Regions from separate parts of the Peribacillus sp. NPDC056705 genome, predicted to be linked through region 2. Evidence: riboswitches for the same ligand, from Rfam matches in the RefSeq annotation. Region 2 holds a riboswitch; each other region holds the start of a gene.
The links. A riboswitch is a leader RNA that binds a small molecule or an ion and turns the genes downstream of it on or off. The one in region 2 is predicted to bind S-adenosylmethionine.

Region 1 (5,418 bases), on a different contig from region 2:
TTCGCCGCTTTCATAGATTTTTGGAAGTAATGCCGCTTCATATTCAGCGTCGAATTTAAGGTTTTTCTTATTTTCAATGATGTCTTTCGTTGTAGCTGTCGTTTTATCGATGCCCTCTTTCAACTTGATGAGGCCATTCTTTTCCAACAGGGATAAAGCGCGTCCATGGTCAGCGACAGAGCTGCTCAAAATGATCGTTGCTCCATTAGGAAGTTTATCGATGCTTTTATATTTTTGAGAGTATAGTGCTATTGGCTCGATATGGATTCCCCCAGCATTGACGAAATCATATCCATTTTCTTTAATTTGCGACTCTAAGTAAGGAATGTGCTGAAAATAGTTAGCATCCAATTCCTTATCATTCAACGCCTTATTCGGTAAAACATAGTCCTGGAATGTTTCGATTTCCAAATCGATTCCTTTTTCTTTAAGAAGCGGCTTAGCTTCCTCAAGGATTTCAGCATGCGGAACATTGGATGCCCCTACAACTAATTTTTTCGATTCTTTTTCTGTATCACCGCCGCTTTTATCCTTTTCACTTCCACAAGCAGCCAAAGCGATAGATAACACTAAAATTAATGCAAATCCTAAAAACTTTTTCATCCTATTCATCTCCCTTTATCTTTTATCCAATTTAGATGTAATCACATCTCCAATAATTTGAATTATGAAGACGATAATTAGAATAACGATAGTCGCCACAAGCGTAACGTCATTTTGATTTCTTTGATAGCCTTCCAAATAGGCTAGATTACCAAGTCCGCCTGCGCCGATGACCCCGGCCATTGCGGTATATCCAACCAATGCAATCGATGTTACCGTAATCCCGGAAATAAGGGCAGGCATCGACTCTGGAAGAAGGACCTTCCAAATGATCGTGCTCGTTTTTGCCCCCATGGATTTAGCGGCTTCAATTACACCTTTATCGATTTCACGCAGGCCGATTTCAACCATACGCGCATAAAATGGGGCTGCACCGATAATAAGTGCCGGCAATGCAGCGTTCTCTCCGATCATGGAACCGACAAGTGCCTTAGTGAAAGGAATGAGCAGCACGATCAAAATAAGAAATGGAATCGAACGGAATATATTAACGATAGCACTCATGACCCCGTTAATTACCCGGTTTTCCCACATATTACCCTTCCCTGTCAGGAACAGGATCAATCCTAATATTATGCCTATAAAAAAGGTTGCCACTACAGAGACGCTTGTCATGTATAGCGTTTCTTTCGTTGCTTCAATAATGTCTTCCCAATCAATATTCGGCAATAATTCTTCAAGCATGAGTAATCACCTCCACGCCTACTTGCTGTGCTTTAATGAATTCGATTGCGCGGAGCATTTCATCCTCTGTGCCATCAAGATGGATAAACAATGTTCCATATGAACCGCTTCTTGTTTGGGATATCTTACCTTGAACGATATTGACATCCAACTCGAAGTTACGTACAAGCTTGGTGATCAACGGGCTTTCTGCATGATCACCTACAAAGGTCAATTGAATCACTTTGCCTGCAGGATAACGTTCGAGCAAATGGTCCATCGTTTCTTTCGTTTCTTCTGGTTCAGTTACCTGCTGCACGAAACGCTTTGTCATTTGTTCTTTAGGATTCTTGAAAACATCCAGGACAGGACCCTGTTCAACAACTTGCCCGTTTTCCATCACGGCGACGCGATGACAGATTTTACGTATTACATGCATTTCATGTGTTATCAAGACGATCGTCAATCCTAGGCGCTGATTGATGTCAACAAGCAATTCGAGTATGGAGTCGGTAGTCTGTGGATCCAAGGCAGATGTCGCTTCATCACACAGCAGCACTTTAGGGTCATTTGCCAGAGCCCTGGCTATTCCCACCCTTTGCTTTTGCCCTCCGCTTAATTGTGAAGGATAGGCCTTTTCCCTGCCTTCCAGTCCGACTAACTTGATCAACTCGTTCACACGCTTGGTTCGTTCAGTTTTAGAAACTCCTGCAATTTCCAATGGGAAAGAAATATTTTCCTGAACGGTCCTTGACCATAATAGATTGAAATGTTGGAAAATCATGCTGATTTCTTGACGGGCCTTACGGAGCTGAGCCCCTTTAATTTTTGAAATTTCCTTCTCAGCCACCACAACGGATCCCTCTGTAGGAGTTTCCAATCCATTGAGCATTCTGATCAAAGTACTTTTCCCCGCTCCACTGTAACCGATGATACCGAAAATCTCGCCTTTATTTATTTCAACATTCACATTATTTACAGCCTTGATCGTCTCACTGTTTCCTTTTCCTGTTCGGAACAGCTTACTGACTTTCGTCAATGTAATCATTAATCCTCACCTCTTTTATCCAATAAAACCTATGAACTTAGTTGATTTCTTTACATTATTAGTCTGTTTCTCATATCATGCACATGTTTTCCCCATTAAAACAGAAAAAACCTTTCTGCATGAGCAGAAAGGCAGGTGAAGAAACAGGCCTTTCTCTCATCTTCCAAAGTAATTAAACTTTGTGTGAATTGGCACCTTTCCAAGGAAATCTCCTTGTCGGTTGCCGGGTTTCATCGGGCACATCCCTCCACCTCTCTTGATAAGAGCTAATATATAGAATATTTGTACATCATTAAGTTCTTTAGTATGGAGAAATTTTATCATAGATAAAAAAGGAGCGCAATGTATATTATTTCTAGTTCAAGGATGAACAGGAACTTTGCTTAAAGCGTTTTGGAAGTCAAGGAGACGATATTCGTCGCTTTTTCAATTGCCTGCTCTAAATCTTCTATTAAGTCGTCTACATTTTCAATCCCAATTGATAAACGGACTTGATCGGCACTTACACCCGCTTTCGCAAGACCCGCCTCATTCAATTGTTGATGGGTCGTACTGGCTGGGTGGATGATCAAGCTCTTCGCATCCCCTACATTCGCCACATGGGACCATAATTCCACCGAATTGATAAGTTTTGCCCCAGCTTCGCGATTACCTTGTATTCCAAAAGTCACGACAGATCCAGCTCCCTTAGGCAAATATTTATCCGCAAGGGCCTTATCGGGATGATCCTCATCACCAGGATGCGAAACCCAAGTCACGGCAGGATGGTTTTTTAAATATTCAATGACAGACTTGGTGTTTGATAGATGCTCTTTCATCCTTACATGCAGCGTTTCAAGTCCAAGCGTAAACTGGAATGCACTTTGGGCACTTAGCGCAGGGCCTAAATCACGAAGTAACTGGACTCGGGCTTTCGTTATGAATGCGGCAGGTCCAACTGCCTCGGCGTATACCAGACCGTCGTAACTTGGGTCAGGCTCCGTGAAGCCAGGGTAGTTTGGCGAGTTCCAATCGAACTTCCCTCCATCCACGATGACACCGCCTAGTGTCGTTCCATTTCCCAGAAGCCATTTTGTAGCGGAATGGATGACGATGTCCGCGCCAAAATCAATTGGTCTGCAAAGATATGGTGTTGCAAAGGTATTATCAATGATTAAAGGTATGCCGGCTTCATGGGCGATTTTCGCCACCGCTTCAATATCAAGCACCCTCAAACTTGGATTACCGATCGTTTCGGCAAAAATGGCTTTAGTTCTTGGCGTAATCGCCCTTTTGAAATTTTCAGGATCATCGGGAGAAACGAACTTCACTTTGATTCCATATTTAGGAAGAGTATTTTCAAAAAGGTTATACGTACCGCCATATAATGTAGAGGCTGAAACAATCTCATCACCTGCAGCGGCAATGTTCAGGATTGAAAGTGAGATGGCAGCCATTCCGCTTGCTGTTGCCAATCCGCCGATGCCACCTTCCAATAAGGCCATTCTTTCCTCAAAAACGCTGACCGTGGGATTATGAAGCCGTGTATATATATAGCCATTCTCCTTTAGGCCAAATAAATTCGCTGCATGGTCGGTGTCTTTGAACAAGTATGCATTGCTTTGGTAGATAGGAACTGCACGGGCACCTGTTTCATCAGTTTGCAGACCGCCATGAACACTCAATGTTTCGAAACGCAACTTTTTCCCTGACATATGGTTTCACCTTTTTCTATGGATTTAGTTGGAATTATATGATATCTGGCCTTTTATAAACAAAAAAACCACTTCAACAAGAAGAGGTCTCAAGAACACACCTCATCTACCAGAGCCAACACTCTGCTGGAATTAGCACCGTATATAAAATTATACCGGTTGCCGGGCTTCGTCGGGCCAGTCCCTCCGCCACTCTTGATAAGAACTATTAAATTCTGCCATTACTTAATTCAAAATATATCATTTTAGAATAAATCAGTCAATTAATTGTTAGAATATTCTTTGTTTAATTCAAATGTCCGCAACAAAGAAACCAACCACGGCTCTGATTGGTTTCTTAGCTGATTTCCTTAAGCAATCCGTACAAATAAGGAACGGATTGAAAGGCATATATTTTTTTGTGCAGCTTTCCTTTTTTGAAAAGCAATAAACAGGGCACACTTTCGATTTCATATGATTCGGCAATTGCTTGGACATAGTTCATATTCATTTTGCCTGCCTTCAATTCCGGGAACAGCTCCAAGGATATCGTCAGCATCTTGGAGGCGACCTGACAAGTGCCGCATAAAGGCGTATATAAATATAAGCAAAAGGTTTCCCCATTTTCAACAGCAAGCTTACACTCTTCTTCTTTCCATTCCTGCATCAATTAGTCGTTCACCCTTTGACTTAAAAATTTCATTTTCACATTCATATTGGCAGATAGTAGCACAGTTGCGATATGATGTTCGGGTGAGCTTTCCACTTCTTTGTACATTTTATTAATATACAGGTGGTTCGCTTCCGGCATTTCCCTTCGGAACTGCTTCCGCAGCTTTTCTCCTGATTCATCTGCGTCAAAAAGGAGATAAACATCACGATCCATCAATTCATCCACTAATTCATCCAGCTTAGTTAATGATATGGTCCCATTTGTACATCTTATTTCCACATCTTCATTTAAAACGGAGGCAACTTTTCTTCTATCGGAACTGCCTTCTACAATGATCACTTTATCGAATTCGCCCCACTCCATGTCATCACTCCATCTCATGAATTATGTGCGCAACTGCCGCTGTATAAAATGAAAAAGAGAGCAGGCCTATTCAGTCCCCCCTCTCCTTCTTTTTAACCGTTGATTAAACTCTCATACTCTTCGGCGCTCATCAAGTTTTCAATATCATTGCTATTAGATGGTTCAAGCACGACCATCCATGCCTTTTCATAAGGAGACTCATTTACATATTCAGGGTTGTCACTTAAATCTTCGTTTACTTCAACAACCTTGCCACTGATAGGTGCATAAAGCTCAGAAACGGTCTTAACGGATTCAACACTTCCAAATGGTTCGTTCGCTTTCAATTCATCGCCGATTTCCGGAAGCTCAACGAATACGATGTCCCCAAGCTCGGACTGTGCGAAAGCTGTAAT
Region 2 (5,418 bases):
GGGGGAGAAATTTTGTCTCCTGGACGCCCTGGACGTCCAATCCAAGTCATCGATGCAAGGGACTTGGCTCAATGGATCATCCAAATGATAGAAAAAGGTATGGCAGGTACATATAATGCCGTTGGACCGGATTACACACTAACTATGGGGCAATTACTTGAAGGCTGCAAACAGGTAACAGGAAGTAATGCTGACTTTACATGGGTATCTGAAAAGTTTTTGGATGACAATAAAGTGGAGCCGTGGGGAGAGATGCCTTTATGGATACCAGAAGAATTCCCTTTTCCGGGAGCTAAGGAACCTCTGAATGGGTTTTTGGCTGTCGATAACAATAAAGCCATTAATAATGGACTAACATTCCGTCCCCTATCAGAAACCCTTGAAGAAATATGGAATTGGGAAAAGGGCCGTCAGGAATCTGTTGTTAGAAAAGCGGGTATCCACAGACAACATGAAAGTGATCTCCTTGGATTATGGAAACAGACAATAGGCTAAAACCTTCTTTTATTTTATTGAAGTACTGAAGGCACATTAAGTGTGCTTGGTGAAAAGGATGATTTAAACAAACAATGTGAAGGAATTAAAAAAACGATGGGGTAAAAACCCCATCGTTTTTTAGTACATGGATCTGCTTGCATGGTTCGTGAGGATTTCAAGGTTTTTCATGGCGGAAGCCACGTTGTCCTTAATGAAAGGCCTGCTCCCAATAAGGGGAAGCAGGCCTCGATTATTTGATCAATCAATTCATCCAGTCTGGTTTTCCGAATCCGGCAAATTTGTCATCGATGACTTTTTCGAACTGGTCGGATTCCACTACTGATTTAATATCCTTTGCAAATTGGGAATCTACATCTTTTGTATTCACTGTAACAACGTTTCGATACATATCCGGCATTTTTTCTAAAACAAGGGCATCCTGGAGGTCCATTTTCGCTGCAAGAGCGAAGTTGCCAGGGACCGCTGATAGGTCAACACTGTCTGTTGCCCGAGGCAATTGAGCGGATTCCAATGGTTTGAGTTGGATGTTTTTTGGATTTTTCGTTACATCCTTTTCAGATATTTTTAAAGGGTCGACATCTGGATCAACTTCAATCAACCCTTCATCCACCAGCACTTTAAGTGCACGTGCAAGGTTAACCGGATCATTGGGCACTGCAAGGGATGTACCGTCTTTAATTTCTTTCAATGATTTATACTTGTTCGAATATATGCCCATTGGTGCTGTTGGAACTATGATAAGGTCGGAAAGCTTTAAATCATTTTCTTTAGCGAAGTTATCCATGTACACCTTATGCTGGAAAAGGTTGGCATCGATCGAATGGTTGCCAAGGGACTTATTCGGCTGGATATAGTCGGTGAATTCGACGATCTCTACATTGTAACCGAGATCTTCCAGACCTGGTTTGATGGCCTCTTTAACCATATCGGCATAGGGCCCGGTAGTCGCCCCGATCTTCAATTCTTTTTTGTCTTCAGTTTTTGGGGATGCATCATCACTCCCGCATGCTGCCAACCCAAGGGCAAGTGCACAGACTGATAATAACGAAGCTATTTTCTTCATTTGAAATTCCTCCTGTTTAATGAAATGTATTGAATCATTGAAAAAATGACTGATCCCTATCGTTTGTTAACTATGTATGAGGCCTTGTCACCAACCATTTGAATGATTTGCACAAGGCAGATCAGCACGACGATCGTCGTGATCATGACTGTGTTGTCATAACGGTAATAACCGTACCGGATGGCCAGGTCGCCAATTCCGCCCCCGCCGATTGTCCCTGCCATCGCTGAGTAACCGATAAGCGAAATGGTCGTTAATGTCAGTCCTTGAATGATACCCGGTTTTGCCTCTGGAAGAAGTACATCCTTAATGATCATCCATGGAGTGGCTCCTACGGCAATTGCAGCTTCAATCACGCCTCTGTCTATTTCACGTAATGCCGTTTCAACGATTCTTGCAAAAAAAGGTATTGCGGACACCGACAGGGATACAGAAGCAGCTCTCGGGCCTATCGTCGATCCAGTTAGAAGATCCGTTAAAGGAAGAAGGGCGACCAAGAGAATGATGAAAGGGATTGAACGGACAATATTGACTGCGAATCCTAGAGATCGATTCACGATACTATTTTCAAAAAATAAATTCCTTGTTGTCGTAAACAGCAATACTCCAAGCGGTAGACCGATCAACAGGGCTACTGCAAGGGAAACACCGACCATATAAATCGTTTCAAGAAAGGCTTTATTAAGATCAGGTAAAATATTGACGATGGAATCAAGCAGTGACATGTTTTAGCACCTCCACAGAACTGGAACGATTTTTTATATATTGCAATGCCGAATGAACTTGAGCGGCATCGCCTATTAACTCGATGATTAAAATGCCTAAAGGGACATCCTGGATATACTCAATTTTACCGTGTAAAATATTCCCCTTTACTGAATGGGATTGGAGAGCATCCGAAAGGATCGACTCACCAGCGGTTTGCCCTTCGAATTGAATTTTAATGATCGTACCTTTACTTTCTTCAATCAAGTGCGGAGGGAGTGCGAAATCCAGAACACTGCTAATGAATTGCTTCGTTAACTCCTGCTTAGGCTGTGAAAATATTTCATAAACGGGACCTTCTTCAATTACACGGCCATCCTGCATGACGGCGACACGGTGGCATAGTTCTTTGACCACTTCCATTTCATGTGTAATCAACACGATGGTGATGCCAAGCTTACTGCTTATCTTTTTCAATAATTGTAAAATCGCTTTTGTAGTTGTTGGATCAAGTGCTGAAGTCGCTTCATCACATAATAGAACAGTGGGGTCATTTGCTAAGGCACGGGCTATGCCTACCCGTTGCTTCTGTCCACCGCTAAGCTGCGCCGGATAGACATCTTTCTTATCGCTGAGCCCTACGATTTCCAACAATTCCAATACACGTAACCTGATGGCATCCTTCGATCGATGCGCGGCCTTTAAGGCGAAAGCGACATTTTCATAAACAGTTTTTGAACTGACCAGTGAAAAGTGTTGGAATATCATTCCGATTTTTTGCCGTTGTTTACGAAGCTCTTTACTTGATAAAGAGGTTAAATCAATGCCGTCGATGATGATATTTCCACCTGTCGGACGTTCAAGCAAATTCAAGCAGCGGAGTAATGAGCTTTTTCCGGCTCCACTGTAGCCGACAATTCCATACACTTCGCCAGTTTGAATGGTTAAAGACACGTTATCCACTCCGGTAACTCGGTTTTTCTTCGAGACGTATTCCTTTCGGACTGAACGGATTTCAATCATAAGCTTTCCCCCTTAAACATTAAAAAACTGCCCCTATCATTCAGAAAGAGGCAGCGAAATTATATCTCGTCTTATCTTTCAGAATGCAATCATTCTGCAGGAAGTGGCACCGTTCCCTAAGGGCGGTTGCCGGACATCACAGGGCCTGATCCCTCCGTCACTCTTGATAAGTAAATTATTATTTTAGAATATTTCAAGTTTTTCAATATAATCTATATTATTTGTAAAATTCAACAATGTCAATCGTTTCTGTAATTTTCGGGGTGATTTTTTGTTATTAAAGTTTAGAAAGGTCCGTTAAAAAGGGCTATCTTGCTATAATCCAGCATTTATTGTCCAGGTTAATTATTCCAAAATTTCCTTGTCAAAAGGGTAAAGTGGTAATACATTTGTTATAGTTAAAGTTAAAAAAAGGAAGACGAAACTATATTTGTGTAATGATGGGGAGGCAACTGAATGTTAGAGATTAACACGATAAATGATGTGGTTTGTGTGAACGGGACTCCTGGCGGGAACAAATCGGGGATGAGTGTTTATGTCTTTTTAACGGATGGTCTATTGATAGATACTGGCGCACAGATATTATTGGAAGAGCTCATTCCATTCTATGAGTCCGCAGACTTCGACTCAGTGGCCTTGACTCACTATCATGAAGACCATACCGGGTGTGCTGCATGGATACAGGAAAATAAAAAGGTCCCGCTTTTCATTCACCCGATGTCGGTTGAGGTTTGTGCAAAGGATGCCGTATATCCTGAATATCGTAAAATTTTCTGGGGAAAGAGAGACGCCTTTAAAGCTGAGCCGGTAGGGAAGGCCATTCATTCCCGCACCCAAACATGGGAGCCGATTTTTACCCCTGGTCATGCAAAGGACCATATGGTGTATTTGAATCACAGTAATGGCATGCTCTTTTCAGGAGACCTTTTCGTAACACCAAAAACAAAACTTGTCTTACGGGAAGAGTCTGTCCCGGTCATCATCGGTTCCATTAAAAGATTACTTCAATATGACTTCGGGGAAGTGTTTTGCTGCCATGCTGGGCATGTCCCTGATGGGAAGGTCATGTTTCGGAAAAAGCTCGATTATTTGGAAAACCTACAAGGTGAAATTTTACGCTTGCATTCTCAAGGGCTGACCGTTCATGAAATCCAGCAGGCCGTTTTACCGAATCGCTATCCCCTTATCGAGATTTCTGGGCATGAATGGGATTCAGAGCATATCATTACATCGATATTAAACGAAAATATTTTAAGTGCGAGGGAGAATGGAACTATTTGAATGCTATTTCAGGCTAATGTTTTCTATTTGTCACTCAAACAACTTCCATCCAGGATGTTGTTTTACTTGATTACTTATAAAAGACGGACTTTTTATAGGGGGAATGCAGTCCAAGCGGGAGATGAACGGGATAAGTAAAAAAGGGGAGCCCTCCATAAGAGGGCCCACATAAATTATTTATTTTCATTGGGATCTGTTTCATCATAAAAATCATGTGCTTCTTCGATGTTCTGAAGGTTAGCGACTTCATACACATTTCCGCCTGCCATTCCTTCATTGATGATACGGTCGATATCCAGGTAAACGGAGTCCTTGCCATCATATTCGGTATCCTTCAAAAATGTCATTTTTTCTTTATCCAAAATTAATCCCTCCTAGCCTTTTCTTTAGTTTAGGCAAAGGAGTTTTTTTTATTCTGTTTAAGGATTTCATGAATGTAATGAGGGTTCATTCATATACATGGAAGATCATTAAATCATGTACCATGCTTTTGAGTTTGGTTTCATCTGTTTCGGAAGGCGGGTTAGCTGTCCACTCGATGGATCCATCTTTATGATACAAGGCTTGGACTGCCTTCTTGTTGAAATAAAAGGAAATTTTCCATCCCGGCAGATTTTTATGCAATGGTGCCCATTGAAAATGAGTGATCATATGTATTACCTCCATATATACAGTTTCTCATTTAATTATAATGGAAAACGGTAGCTGGAGGTGTTATTTTATTGTCAGGTTGGGAAAAGTTAATTCAATGAAAAGATTTTTTAAATGCAAAAGCCTGTTTGTTTCAATTTCCACTTCATCGAATTGCATGGGCTTTGAGTTCACTTCATATATGAAGAGCGAACCCG
Region 3 (5,418 bases), on a different contig from region 2:
CATATCGATCAGAGCTTCCATAGTAGCCACCATCGCCTATGCGGCTATCAAGATAGGAAAAACGGCTGTTGTAGACAAATCAACTTTCTGTATTTTATTAGCAGGAATTCCGGTCCTCTTCTTTCTTCACCCTGTGATCGTTATAGTGGCAGGAGCTATAGCGGGTATTGTAACAATCTCCATCAAGAGAAAATCAGGATACGATATCAAGTTGGACAGAAAAGATATGACAAAAGAAGAAAATGATTTCGAACCTTACATGGGTGCTGGCATATAGGTAAATCAAAAAGGGCTAACTAATTTTCAAGAAAGCGTGTGATAGAATGATGGAATTGTGGGAGTTGTTTAGCACCTTCTTTATTATCGGTTTTGTATCGTTCGGGGGCGGATACGCCATGATTCCCGTAATAGAATCGGAAGTCTCACAGCATGGATGGATGACGACGCAACAATTTACCGATATAATCGCCATTTCCGGGATGTCCCCAGGACCTGTCACAGCCAATAGTGCCATTCTCGTTGGCTATTCGACTGCTGGATTAGCAGGAGCCATATCATCCGCTCTCGGAATCTTGCTACCTGCTATTATATTCGTGACCGTTATAGCCACCTTCTTCAGCAAATTGAATCATTATCCAGTTATTCAATCCATGTTTTATGGATTAAGACCCATTGTCACCAGTTTAATCCTCTTTGCAGCAATCAGTTTAGCACTTTCCAATCATATGATAGCCCCAAACTTTTCATGGCATACGATAAGCTTATTACTCGTTTTTGGATTATCGTTATTTGCCCTAATGAAATTACGCTGGCACCCAGCTTATGTAATTATACTTTCTGGTTTAGTTGGTGTTGTCCTCTATTCATGACAAATGCCGCACGCAAAACGATTAATAATATGAACCGGAATGAAGCAGTTATTTTGGTTATGAAATAAGTTGTTTACCATAAATTAAAGAAATCCCTAGCAGATGAATTGATTACTTTATGAACACTTATACTGACATAAGTGGGAAGATTTCACCCATACAGAAAACACCCTGTATCCAATGATTCAGGGTGTTTTTTTCATTATTATCCTCTTTTTAATAAGTCCGTTTCTTCGATTCATCATTTCCCGACTGAAACCGTGGATAACCAATCAAGATGGCAACGACTCCACAAAGTCCAATTAGTATTGGGTAATATGAATACGGCAAGATGCTTATGGGAGAGATCTTTGCTACCCCTGCTGCAACAAGCAGCTGTGCCCCATATGGAATCACCCCTTGGATACAACAGGCAAAAACGTCAAGGATGCTCGCCGATTTACGCGGATCAATCCCATACTTTTCAGCGATGTTTTTGGCAAGTGGCCCGGCAATGATAATCGAAATCGTGTTATTTGCCGTTGAAAGGTTCGTCAAACCAACAAGCCCGGCAATGCTGAATTCCGCCCCTTTTTTTGATTTGCTATTTCGTGTCACGAGGTGGAGTAGATAATCGATGCCACCATTATGTTTGATTACAGCAACCATACCTGCAATTAAAATGGCAAGGAAGGAGATTTCATACATTCCCGCCATTCCCTCACCAACTTTTTGAATGACACCCAACGGTTGATAACTTCCATCCGCCAAGCCGATAATTCCGGCAAGGACGATTCCGATGGATAGGACCAGGAACACATTGACTCCTGCCAATGCAGTGATCAATACGCAAAGGTATGGAAGAATCTTCACCCAATTATAAGAATTTTGGGTGATGTCGGCTTGTTCACCCATCGTTAATATTCCTAGGATAGCACATGTGATGATGGCCGCAGGTAAAACGATGAAAAAATTCACCTTAAACTTATCCTTCATTTTCGTTCCCTGTGTTCGAACTGCAGCGATTGTCGTATCTGAAATGAAGGATAGGTTATCCCCAAACATCGCACCACCAATAACGGCCGCCATTGAGAGGGCAAGCGAAATATCGGTTTGCTCGCTAATTCCCACCCCGATAGGTGCTAGGGCTACAATCGTTCCCATGCTCGTTCCCATAGATAGGGAAATAAAACAAGCGATAATGAATATCCCTACCATTAAAAGATTTTGCGGAAAAACCGCTAAGGCAAGATTCACGGTTGATTCAACTGCCCCCATACCATTCGCAACTTCGGAAAAAGCGCCGGCTAAAAGGAAAATGATTACCATTAACATAATATTAGCGTCACCGGCACCTTTACAGAAAATATCAACCTTTTGATTGAAACTTTCTTTCCGATTCATTGCCAATGCAGCTGCTGATGCAATAGAAATGGCTACAATCACCGGAAATGAATAAAAATCTTTAGTGACGATTCCGGACCCTATAAATAAAATTAAAAATACGACAAATGGAATCAATGCCCATGGATTCCCTTTATTGTTTGCACTCATGATGTACACCTCTTTTTATTTTTCCCATGACATGTGTCATAGCCTTTATTCTTTTAACAGTTTTCGCAAATAACGCCAATTTGAGCTTGATTATCCAGTGATGGAGCTATAGCAAAAAAAAACAGCTGTCAGCATAAAAAAGACCCCTTCTATTAAAACAAGAAGAGGTCTTTTAATTTATAAAAAACACCCTCCTTATCTTTCAGGCGAAAATCAGCCTGCTGGATTTGGCACAGCACTCCCATTAAGTCCGCTGCCGAGACATCTTCGGGCCAGTCCCTCCGTCTCTCTTGATAAGAAGATCAAAATTATATAATTTATCAACTATTACGATACCTGTCAGAAAAGTACCAAACTGGAAACTTGCTGTAACCATCTGTGTTTGTTAAAGCGACATCGAAGTCGTTTTGAAAAGCAAATATAAGAGTACAGCATTTTGTCTATTTTCGCAAGGTTTAGTTTTATAGTATTCACATGCACTTCTTACTGTTTGCAGTTAATCAGTACAATGAGTCTTCCACTGATATTTATCCGGGCGGAATTAATATAAAAAGAGGTCTAATGACCTCTCAGCAAATTTGTTGTATTAGATTAGGTGAATTTTTTTTAGTCGAGTTCACATCAGTCGATACCTCAAAAGCTTCCATTTGTTCTGAGTCGAATGACTTTAAATACTGCTGCAGATATGCAGGATCATTAATGGATGGATTCAACCAATCTTTTTCATCTTCTGGTTTAAGGATTACAGGCATACGATCATGAATGCTGGTCATCAGCTCATTAGGAACGGTTGTTATAACGGAGCACGTGTAAATGCTGAGGCCTTCGGGAGATTTCCAGGATTCCCATATACCGGCCATTCCAAATGGAGCATGATTCTTCATTTTTATTCGCATCGGTATTTTTCTTTCTGGTGTCTTTTTCCATTCGTAAAATGAGTCAGCGATTATCAAGCATCTCTTCTTCTTATACGCATTCTTGAAGCTTGCTTTCTCTGCAATGGTTTCCGCTCTGGCATTGATCATTTTATAGCCAACTTTTTCGTCTTTTGCCCAGAATGGAATGAGTCCCCACCGAAGATATCCAAGTCGGTTCATTGCCCCGTCATTAATGACGGATAACACGGATTGGGAGGGAGCAATATTGTAGCTGAATTGGTATTCCTCATCAAATGATCCTTGTATATCAAACCGATCTTTTATTTCTTCAATGTCAGTGAAAAGGGTGAAACGTCCACACATAATATCGCCTACCGTATTAAGATTTATTACAGTGTAACAAATGGAACAAGCAGGCACAAATCAGTGTTCTAAAATCCTGATGTCGGTAAATGGCTGATTAAATAATTCGCTGGAAATCAAAAGGGTGCCAAGGACTTCTCTTTCATCTTCAGCTTTAATGATTTCCGACAAAATCAAGGTACTGCCATTCCTTACCGTTACTTTATATTCATTCATGGAATCCCCCCTCAATAGGCTAGATGGTTGTTATTATAAACTAAAAATCCACAAGTATCAGTATTGAACTCTGGCAGAGTCATGGTTAATCTTCTAATGAAGAGGCAGCATGGAGGTTCCTTTACACCTTAAAGGGTTAGTCGAACAAAGCCCGGGAGCATGAATCCTTGAATTGGCGGCGTAAAAAAGACTGCCCATGAATGAATCATGGACAGTCAGGCGCTGTAAAAGGTTTTTCGCTTCAATACAGATAGATGATTATGGAGATGGCATTTTAGGAAAGCCATTCATTATTTAAAATGAAGTAAAACCTCATTTATTAAATGTGCTGCCAATGTAACGGTTATATTATTTTCATCCAACGAAGGATTCACTTCCGAGATATCAAAGGAGAGGATCTTTTCATTCGATACGATATGCCTGATAATGGCACGGACCAATTTCGGATTCAGTCCAAAAGGCGATGGAGCACTTACCCCAGGTGCGTAGGCTGAATCAATAACGTCTGTACATAATGTAAGAATAATGTAGTCATATTCCTTAGCGAATTCATTTATCCGCCGCTTAGTTTCATCCATTTCATTCAATGACAAATCTTCTTCCAATATGTAATCGACCTTACTTCTCTCGGCAGTTTCAAACAGTGCCTTCGTATTCCCCTGCTTCTGAATTCCGACACATAAATAGCCACAATTTTTATCTTCGTCCAAAATTTGCTTAAACATCGTTCCTGATGAACTCTCTTTTTCATAAGGCCTCATATCAAAGTGAGCGTCAATATTAATGATTCCCAAGCTAGCTTTTGGTCCAATGGATTTCCTAATCCCAAGATAATGGCCATACAGGGTTTCATGCCCTCCGCCAAGTATGATAGGAATCGCTTTACTCTCCAATATCCGGGTAACAGCCGAACCCAGTTGGGATTGAGCGGCCTCCATCTCTGAACCTTCACATATTACATCACCAGCATCCACCAGCTCGGTTTGGGAAGGTAAATGACAGGGTAATTTCGCCAATGACTGCCTAATATGATCAGGCCCTTCTGCTGCACCAATCCTGCCTTTATTCCTTTTGACGCCTTCATCACATTTGAAGCCAATCAATCCAAAGGTCCTGGATGAATTGGAAGAGATGGCCAATTCCGAAATCGGTGCCAAACGTACTCTTTGGTGGTACCTGAAGCTGTCCATGTCAGATTGGGAATCAATTCTTCCATTCCAATAATTTAAAGTCGGATTTGTATACATAATTTCTCCTTTATTTAAAAAATTCCGAAATATCTTTTTTCAAAATTATAAATGAGATAATATATAATTACCAATACAAAATTTCAATATATCTATAGTTTAAGACTATAGAAAGGAGAATATATGGATCTTCGTCAACTTCGATATTTCACTACAATTGTCCGGGAAAAGAATTTCTCAAAAGCAGCAAAAACGCTGCATATATCACAACCTTCCCTAAGTAATGCCATATTGAAATTAGAAAATGAAGTTGATTTTCAGCTTTTGGAACGCAATACAAGGGGACTTGAGCTTACAGAAGCAGGGGAGATT
Region 4 (5,418 bases), on a different contig from region 2:
GTCAGCCAGTGGAATTGAATGGCTTGACGGGTTGTAATGTCATATACGCCCCTCCCGTAATCTTTTGCGATGTTAGCTAGAGTTATTTGTTGATCATACGTCAGGATACCTCCGGGAATAACGACACGCATCATCCAGTAACCAGCTTCTTTTGGCCGTTGCAGGTATAGACCTGCCCACTTGAACATATCCCAATTCTCTTTAGGGATGGAATCAAAACCATTTGCTGCTTAATGTGGAATATCATCAAATATCTTCAATCCGTCTTTTTCCAATTTCCAGATTTCCGTTTTATTTTTAGCGATTAGTGGATTTTCCGACCAAAATTTTTCGTAAACCATTACATTTCCTCCTTGATTAAATCGCTTTCTTTGCTGTCAAATAGCCGATTACCTGTTCAACACACTCTTCAATGCTGTATTGGTCGGATTCTAAAATGATTTCCGGTTGTTCTGGTTCTTCGTACGGAGAGTCGATTCCGGTAAAATCTTTTATGATTCCTTTACGTGCCTTATCATATAGACCCTTTGGATCACGCACCTCACACTCTTCGATCGGACACTTTATGTATACTTCAATAAACTCCCCTTCTTCGAGTAAATCACGTACAATCTGCCGATCTGCCCTGAATGGAGATATGAAGGCAGTCAATACGAACTGCCCACTATCCACGAATAACTTGGAAACCTCACCGATCCGCCTAATATTCTCGGTTCGATCCTCTTCAGAAAAACCTAAATCTTTATTTAAACCGTGGCGGATATTATCACCATCCAAAACATAGCTTCGAATATTCCGATTATATAATTCTTTTGCGACCGCGTTCGCAATCGTTGATTTTCCGGAACCCGAGAGTCCTGTAAACCATAGAACTGTGCTTTCATGCCCGTTTTGCTTCCGGCGGAGCTCCTTGGTCAATGACGTTTCATGCCAAGTGACATTCGTACTTTTACTCATATAATAATCCCCCTCTTCATGTGATCCTTCAATTTATGTCCTATCAGTTATAAACTTCATTCTTTTTCAGACCTTCGATCAACACCTCGATGACCTCTTTACGGCTAAAGGTAGCTGGAGGAATTTCTCCATTACGCAACATTTCCCTTACCTTCGTTCCAGACAGGATGACATGATCTTCCCTGCCGTGCGGACAAGTTTTAGCGGAAGCCATGTTGCCGCATGCTTTACAGTAAAAACTATGTTCAAAGAATAATAACGTGATCCCTAACTCATCGGCGTTAAAATTCCCAAAGATTTTTTGGGCATCATATGTGCCATAATAATCGCCCACACCCGCATGATCACGTCCGACGATAAAATGGGTGCATCCATAATTTTTACGGACCATTGCATGGAAAATGGCTTCTCTAGGTCCTGCATAACGCATGGCAGCAGGGAAAACTGCAAGGGAGACACGATCCTTGGGATAATATTTCTCAAGCAGCACTTTGTAACTTTCCATTCTTACATCTGCCGGAATGTCATCGGATTTAGTGGCACCTACGAGAGGATTTAAGAATAAGCCGTCGACAATCTCCAATGCTGTCTTTTGAATATATTCATGTGCACGGTGAACAGGGTTCCTCGTTTGGAAACCGACAACCGTTTCCCACCCTTTTTCAGCAAAAGCTTTCCTTGTCTCGACAGGGTCCAGATAATTAGCTTGGAATAACGGACGCTCTATTCTCTTAATCAACTTTATTTCCCCGCCGACATATACATCACCGCGGTTAAATAAATTTTTCACTCCGGGATGCTTCTCATCATCCGTTTGATATACTAATGTCGCTTCCAATTGCTTATCCGGAGTGTAAATATCGGAAACGGTGAGAACCCCGTATGTTTCACCCTCATGAGTCAGCGTTACTTCTTCACCTATAGTAAGGGTTTCTGCAATTTCTTTGGTCAAAGGAAGCGTAATCGGGATGCTCCATACATGTCCGCTGCTAAGCCTCATATCCCTGACCACTGTCTCATAGTCACTTTTTGTAAAGAATCCCTTAATCGGACTGTAGGCACCAGTGCCTATCAATTCAAGATCACTTAAAGCGATTTCATCGATTTCGATTGCCTTTGTTATTTTACTAAAATCATATTTTGGTTCCCAAAGATCGATTAATGTTCCTCCGTGCGGTAGACTGATTGTCATGCTAATTTCCCCCTATGGTTTCTATTTATTTAAGATAAATGCAATCCGCATTCCGTTTTTTGTGCTCCTTGCCAACGGCCTGAGCGTAAATCATCTGCATTGAATGCAGGTGCTGTACACGTTTTACATCCAATGCTAGGATATCCATTATCATGCAGGATATTATATGGAAGTCCGTTTTTGTGGGCGTAGCGCCAAACGTCTTTCCATGTCCAATGTATGAGTGGACATATTTTAACCGACTTGAACTTATTATCCTTATTGATATACTCGGTTTTAGCCCTTGTTTCGGATTGCTCCCTCCGCAGTCCCGAAAGCCAGGCTGTTGCCGTTGAAAGCACATCGGTAAGCGGAATGATCTTACGGATGTTACAGCACTTATTGGAATCACTAAGCCATAATTCATCCCCATATTCCGCTGCTTGTTCCTCAAGCGTCAAGGCAGGTTTCTTCATTTCGATTGAAAGTTTTGGATAGCGCTTCTTCACTTGCTCGATCAATTGGTAGGTCTCTTCAAAATGAACATCTGTATCAAGGAAAACAATTTTTGCCGAAGGGTTGACCTTCGCCAATAAATCCGTAAGCACGATGCCTTCAATACCAAAACTGCAAGCATAAATCAGTTTGTTTCCATAATGGTCATTCGCCCATTGCAGAACTTCCAAAGCTCCTTTTGTGTCACTGTCTTCAGGAAATACAGGGAATTCCCCTGAATTGAAATTTTCATAGTTTATTAATCCAGCCAACTTTTGTAGCCCCCTCTAAAAACTTGCTGTATCAGATTAGAGTAACTGTTGATCAATACCCGTTTTAATCTTCCCCAGTTTATTTGATTCTAGGAAAAAGAGACGAATCTAACCAATACTCTCTTTATATCAGTTAAACCCGCCTCTAGTTTTTCTAGTCAGCAGATACCTTATTTAATTCTTAATTTTTCATTTCTTTCCATTTGAATGATTTTACCATCCTGGACTATAAGTGTAATCGATCCATATTTCATTGAATTAAGCATTTCTTGAAGTCGTTCAAATATTTCTTCAAGCTGATTCTCTTTATCCAAACCAGTTCCTCCTTTAAGAAAATCTGCGAATATTTTATTTTCGACGCTGATTAAATGAATTTCTTAATTTTATATAATTCCATACAACCTTACATTGTTATGGTTTACCTGAAATTTTTCCAAAAACAAAAATCTTTCCATGATGGAAAGATCCCAAGGTAAATATCATTACCTTATCTTCCAAAATGATCAACATTTTGTTGGAGGTAGCACCTTGCATCCATCATGCAGGTTGCTGGACTTCAAAGGGCCAATTCCCTCCGTCGCTCTGGATAAGTTTTATTATTTTAAATATTAACATATATTTAATCCTTGTCAATGGAGTTTTCTTATAAAATAACTTGGTTTAATATTATGGATGAACTGTTATTTTTATACACACTATTCAATTTATGATTTTATGTTCATTTAAATACGAAAATAGACTCATTTTTTTAGATAGAGTCTCCAAAAAAATGAGTCTATTTTCATTAATAAACCTATTATTGACGAATGTAATCACTTTAAGAAATACGTTTGAATGCCAGTCCTTTTGTTGAAGGGATTACTTGAAATTCATTAATTTCTTAACTGTATTGCTTCTACAAATTCTTGAACTTGACTCTGGACACGATCAATTAAATGTGAATCATTAATCGGATTTTCAGAATTCTGTTTATCTATTTCCTTATCAACAAAGTAAATGCCCTGAAGCGGTTCGCCTTTTAATATTGAGATTAATGGTTTAAGCGCATAGTCAATCGCCAATAGATGCCTGTTACTTCCACCAATCATGATTGGCAGAACTGGCTTACCCTTGAAAGCACCTTCTGGCAGCAAATCAATCAAGGCTTTTAATACACCTGTATAAGAAGCCTTATAAACCGGTGAACCAATGATGATTCCTCTGGCTGCTTGAATTCTCTCTGAAAGTTTTAAAATATCTTCGCTATTATATTTCCCTTGGAATAAATCATCTGCTGAGAAATCCGTTATTGAGAAATAAGCTGTGGTAAATCCTTCTTTTTCGACTAATGATTGAATATGTTTTAGTGAAATGTCCGTTCTTGATGGAATAGCCGGACTTCCTGATAAAATTACGATATCGCTCATACAATCCCCCTCCATTGTTACATGATTTCCAGATAAATTCTTCGTAAAGCATTTCGTGTAGTATACATTTATCGTAATAGTCTGAAAAATATAAGTCAAATCTTACACTCTGGTTTAATAGATTCACAAATTTGACTGCATCGTTTCTGAATGCATATAAAACGGTCATATTTGCGGCTTGATGCACATGCCTTTAAATATGACCGTTTCTTTATGTATGATTTTGTTTACCATGAATACCATATACCAAAAGTTGTGCAATGTTCTTAATTCGTTCAGGAGTAAAATACGGCTCCTTTTTTTGTTGATGGATTTCATAATGTGTAGATAATGCCAATGTAAAAGAAATGATCCCTACATTAAATAGGATAATGTCAGAGATATATTGTATCTCTCCGCTATCTATTCTCTTTTGTATTTCAATATGCTTGGCATTTGTCTTGAAAATCTGATCTATATATTGCTTTGAAATATCTTGATCGAATTGTGTTTCCCTAAATAATATTGAAAACTGTTCTTTATTTTCAAGAATTTTTCTTATCATGGTGCAAACATGATTCTCCACTAGTTCATCCGTGGCTAGATGGCTAGTCACATCTTCGGGTTCCTCATTTTCATTAGGGGTGATTGTAGCCAAAAGCAAATCTTTTTTGCTGTCAAAGTATTTATAAATAGTAGCTTCGGAAACATTGCATGCAGAGGCAATTTCATTCGTTCTTGTCATGTCAAAACCTTTAGTGGCAAAAAGAGTCCGGGCTACATTTATGATTCGTTCTTTGGTTTGCTGCCCTTTTTTCAAAAATATCAACCTTCTTTTATAAAGATAAGACCGGTTTCACCAATCTATTTCTATGATATCTCGGTGGTAGCAATCGGTCAATATTACCTTTGATTTGTTAGAATTAATATTCCCATATATCATAAATAGAAAACATCGTCTAATTGGGACGATGTTTTCTTTTTTTTTTGAAAATCACTTAAAAGATGCATAGCCATCATCGACCATGACTACACTTCCATTGATCGCATCCGCTTCCTCTAACGATAATAGATAGACGGCATTTGCAATGGCTTCTGGCTTGATTAATTTACCGCGCATTTGACTTGCATTCAATTT

Region 1: another riboswitch for S-adenosylmethionine. It lies ahead of ACFRAK_RS01860 (methionine ABC transporter ATP-binding protein); the one in region 2 lies ahead of ACFRAK_RS08310 (methionine ABC transporter ATP-binding protein).
Region 3: another riboswitch for S-adenosylmethionine. It lies ahead of ACFRAK_RS24545 (Na+/H+ antiporter NhaC family protein); the one in region 2 lies ahead of ACFRAK_RS08310 (methionine ABC transporter ATP-binding protein).
Region 4: another riboswitch for S-adenosylmethionine. It lies ahead of ACFRAK_RS20405 (YezD family protein); the one in region 2 lies ahead of ACFRAK_RS08310 (methionine ABC transporter ATP-binding protein).

The regions. Positions count from the first base shown of each region.
Region 1 is NZ_JBHTYI010000001.1:395,285-400,702, reverse strand. Features, by position in the region: gene ACFRAK_RS01870 (MetQ/NlpA family ABC transporter substrate-binding protein) at 1-603, opposite strand, end outside; gene ACFRAK_RS01865 (methionine ABC transporter permease) at 619-1,287, opposite strand; gene ACFRAK_RS01860 (methionine ABC transporter ATP-binding protein) at 1,280-2,314, opposite strand; SAM riboswitch class I at 2,468-2,580, opposite strand; gene ACFRAK_RS01855 (O-acetylhomoserine aminocarboxypropyltransferase/cysteine synthase family protein) at 2,698-4,008, opposite strand; SAM riboswitch class I at 4,108-4,213, opposite strand; gene ACFRAK_RS01850 (thioredoxin family protein) at 4,346-4,654, opposite strand; gene ACFRAK_RS01845 (toprim domain-containing protein) at 4,658-5,023, opposite strand; gene gcvH (glycine cleavage system protein GcvH) at 5,116-5,418, opposite strand, start outside.
Region 2 is NZ_JBHTYI010000004.1:336,679-342,096, forward strand. Features, by position in the region: gene ACFRAK_RS08295 (NAD-dependent epimerase/dehydratase family protein) at 1-495, shown strand, start outside; gene ACFRAK_RS08300 (MetQ/NlpA family ABC transporter substrate-binding protein) at 740-1,561, opposite strand; gene ACFRAK_RS08305 (methionine ABC transporter permease) at 1,618-2,286, opposite strand; gene ACFRAK_RS08310 (methionine ABC transporter ATP-binding protein) at 2,273-3,289, opposite strand; SAM riboswitch class I at 3,358-3,462, opposite strand; gene ACFRAK_RS08315 (MBL fold metallo-hydrolase) at 3,746-4,570, shown strand; gene ACFRAK_RS08320 (hypothetical protein) at 4,744-4,932, opposite strand; gene ACFRAK_RS08325 (YheE family protein) at 5,018-5,221, opposite strand; gene ACFRAK_RS08330 (YheC/YheD family endospore coat-associated protein) at 5,285-5,418, opposite strand, start outside.
Region 3 is NZ_JBHTYI010000037.1:33,085-38,502, reverse strand. Features, by position in the region: gene ACFRAK_RS24555 (chromate transporter) at 1-277, shown strand, start outside; gene ACFRAK_RS24550 (chromate transporter) at 324-869, shown strand; gene ACFRAK_RS24545 (Na+/H+ antiporter NhaC family protein) at 1,086-2,402, opposite strand; SAM riboswitch class I at 2,595-2,702, opposite strand; gene ACFRAK_RS24540 (SOS response-associated peptidase) at 2,972-3,643, opposite strand; gene ACFRAK_RS24535 (hypothetical protein) at 3,704-3,859, opposite strand; gene hutG (formimidoylglutamase) at 4,150-5,106, opposite strand; gene ACFRAK_RS24525 (LysR family transcriptional regulator) at 5,230-5,418, shown strand, end outside.
Region 4 is NZ_JBHTYI010000022.1:24,937-30,354, reverse strand. Features, by position in the region: partial or broken gene ACFRAK_RS20425 (nitrite/sulfite reductase) at 1-341, opposite strand, end outside; gene cysC (adenylyl-sulfate kinase) at 358-957, opposite strand; gene sat (sulfate adenylyltransferase) at 1,001-2,149, opposite strand; gene ACFRAK_RS20410 (phosphoadenylyl-sulfate reductase) at 2,179-2,883, opposite strand; gene ACFRAK_RS20405 (YezD family protein) at 3,066-3,209, opposite strand; SAM riboswitch class I at 3,380-3,488, opposite strand; gene ssuE (NADPH-dependent FMN reductase) at 3,768-4,301, opposite strand; gene ACFRAK_RS20395 (TetR/AcrR family transcriptional regulator) at 4,513-5,100, opposite strand; gene ACFRAK_RS20390 (SDR family NAD(P)-dependent oxidoreductase) at 5,275-5,418, opposite strand, start outside.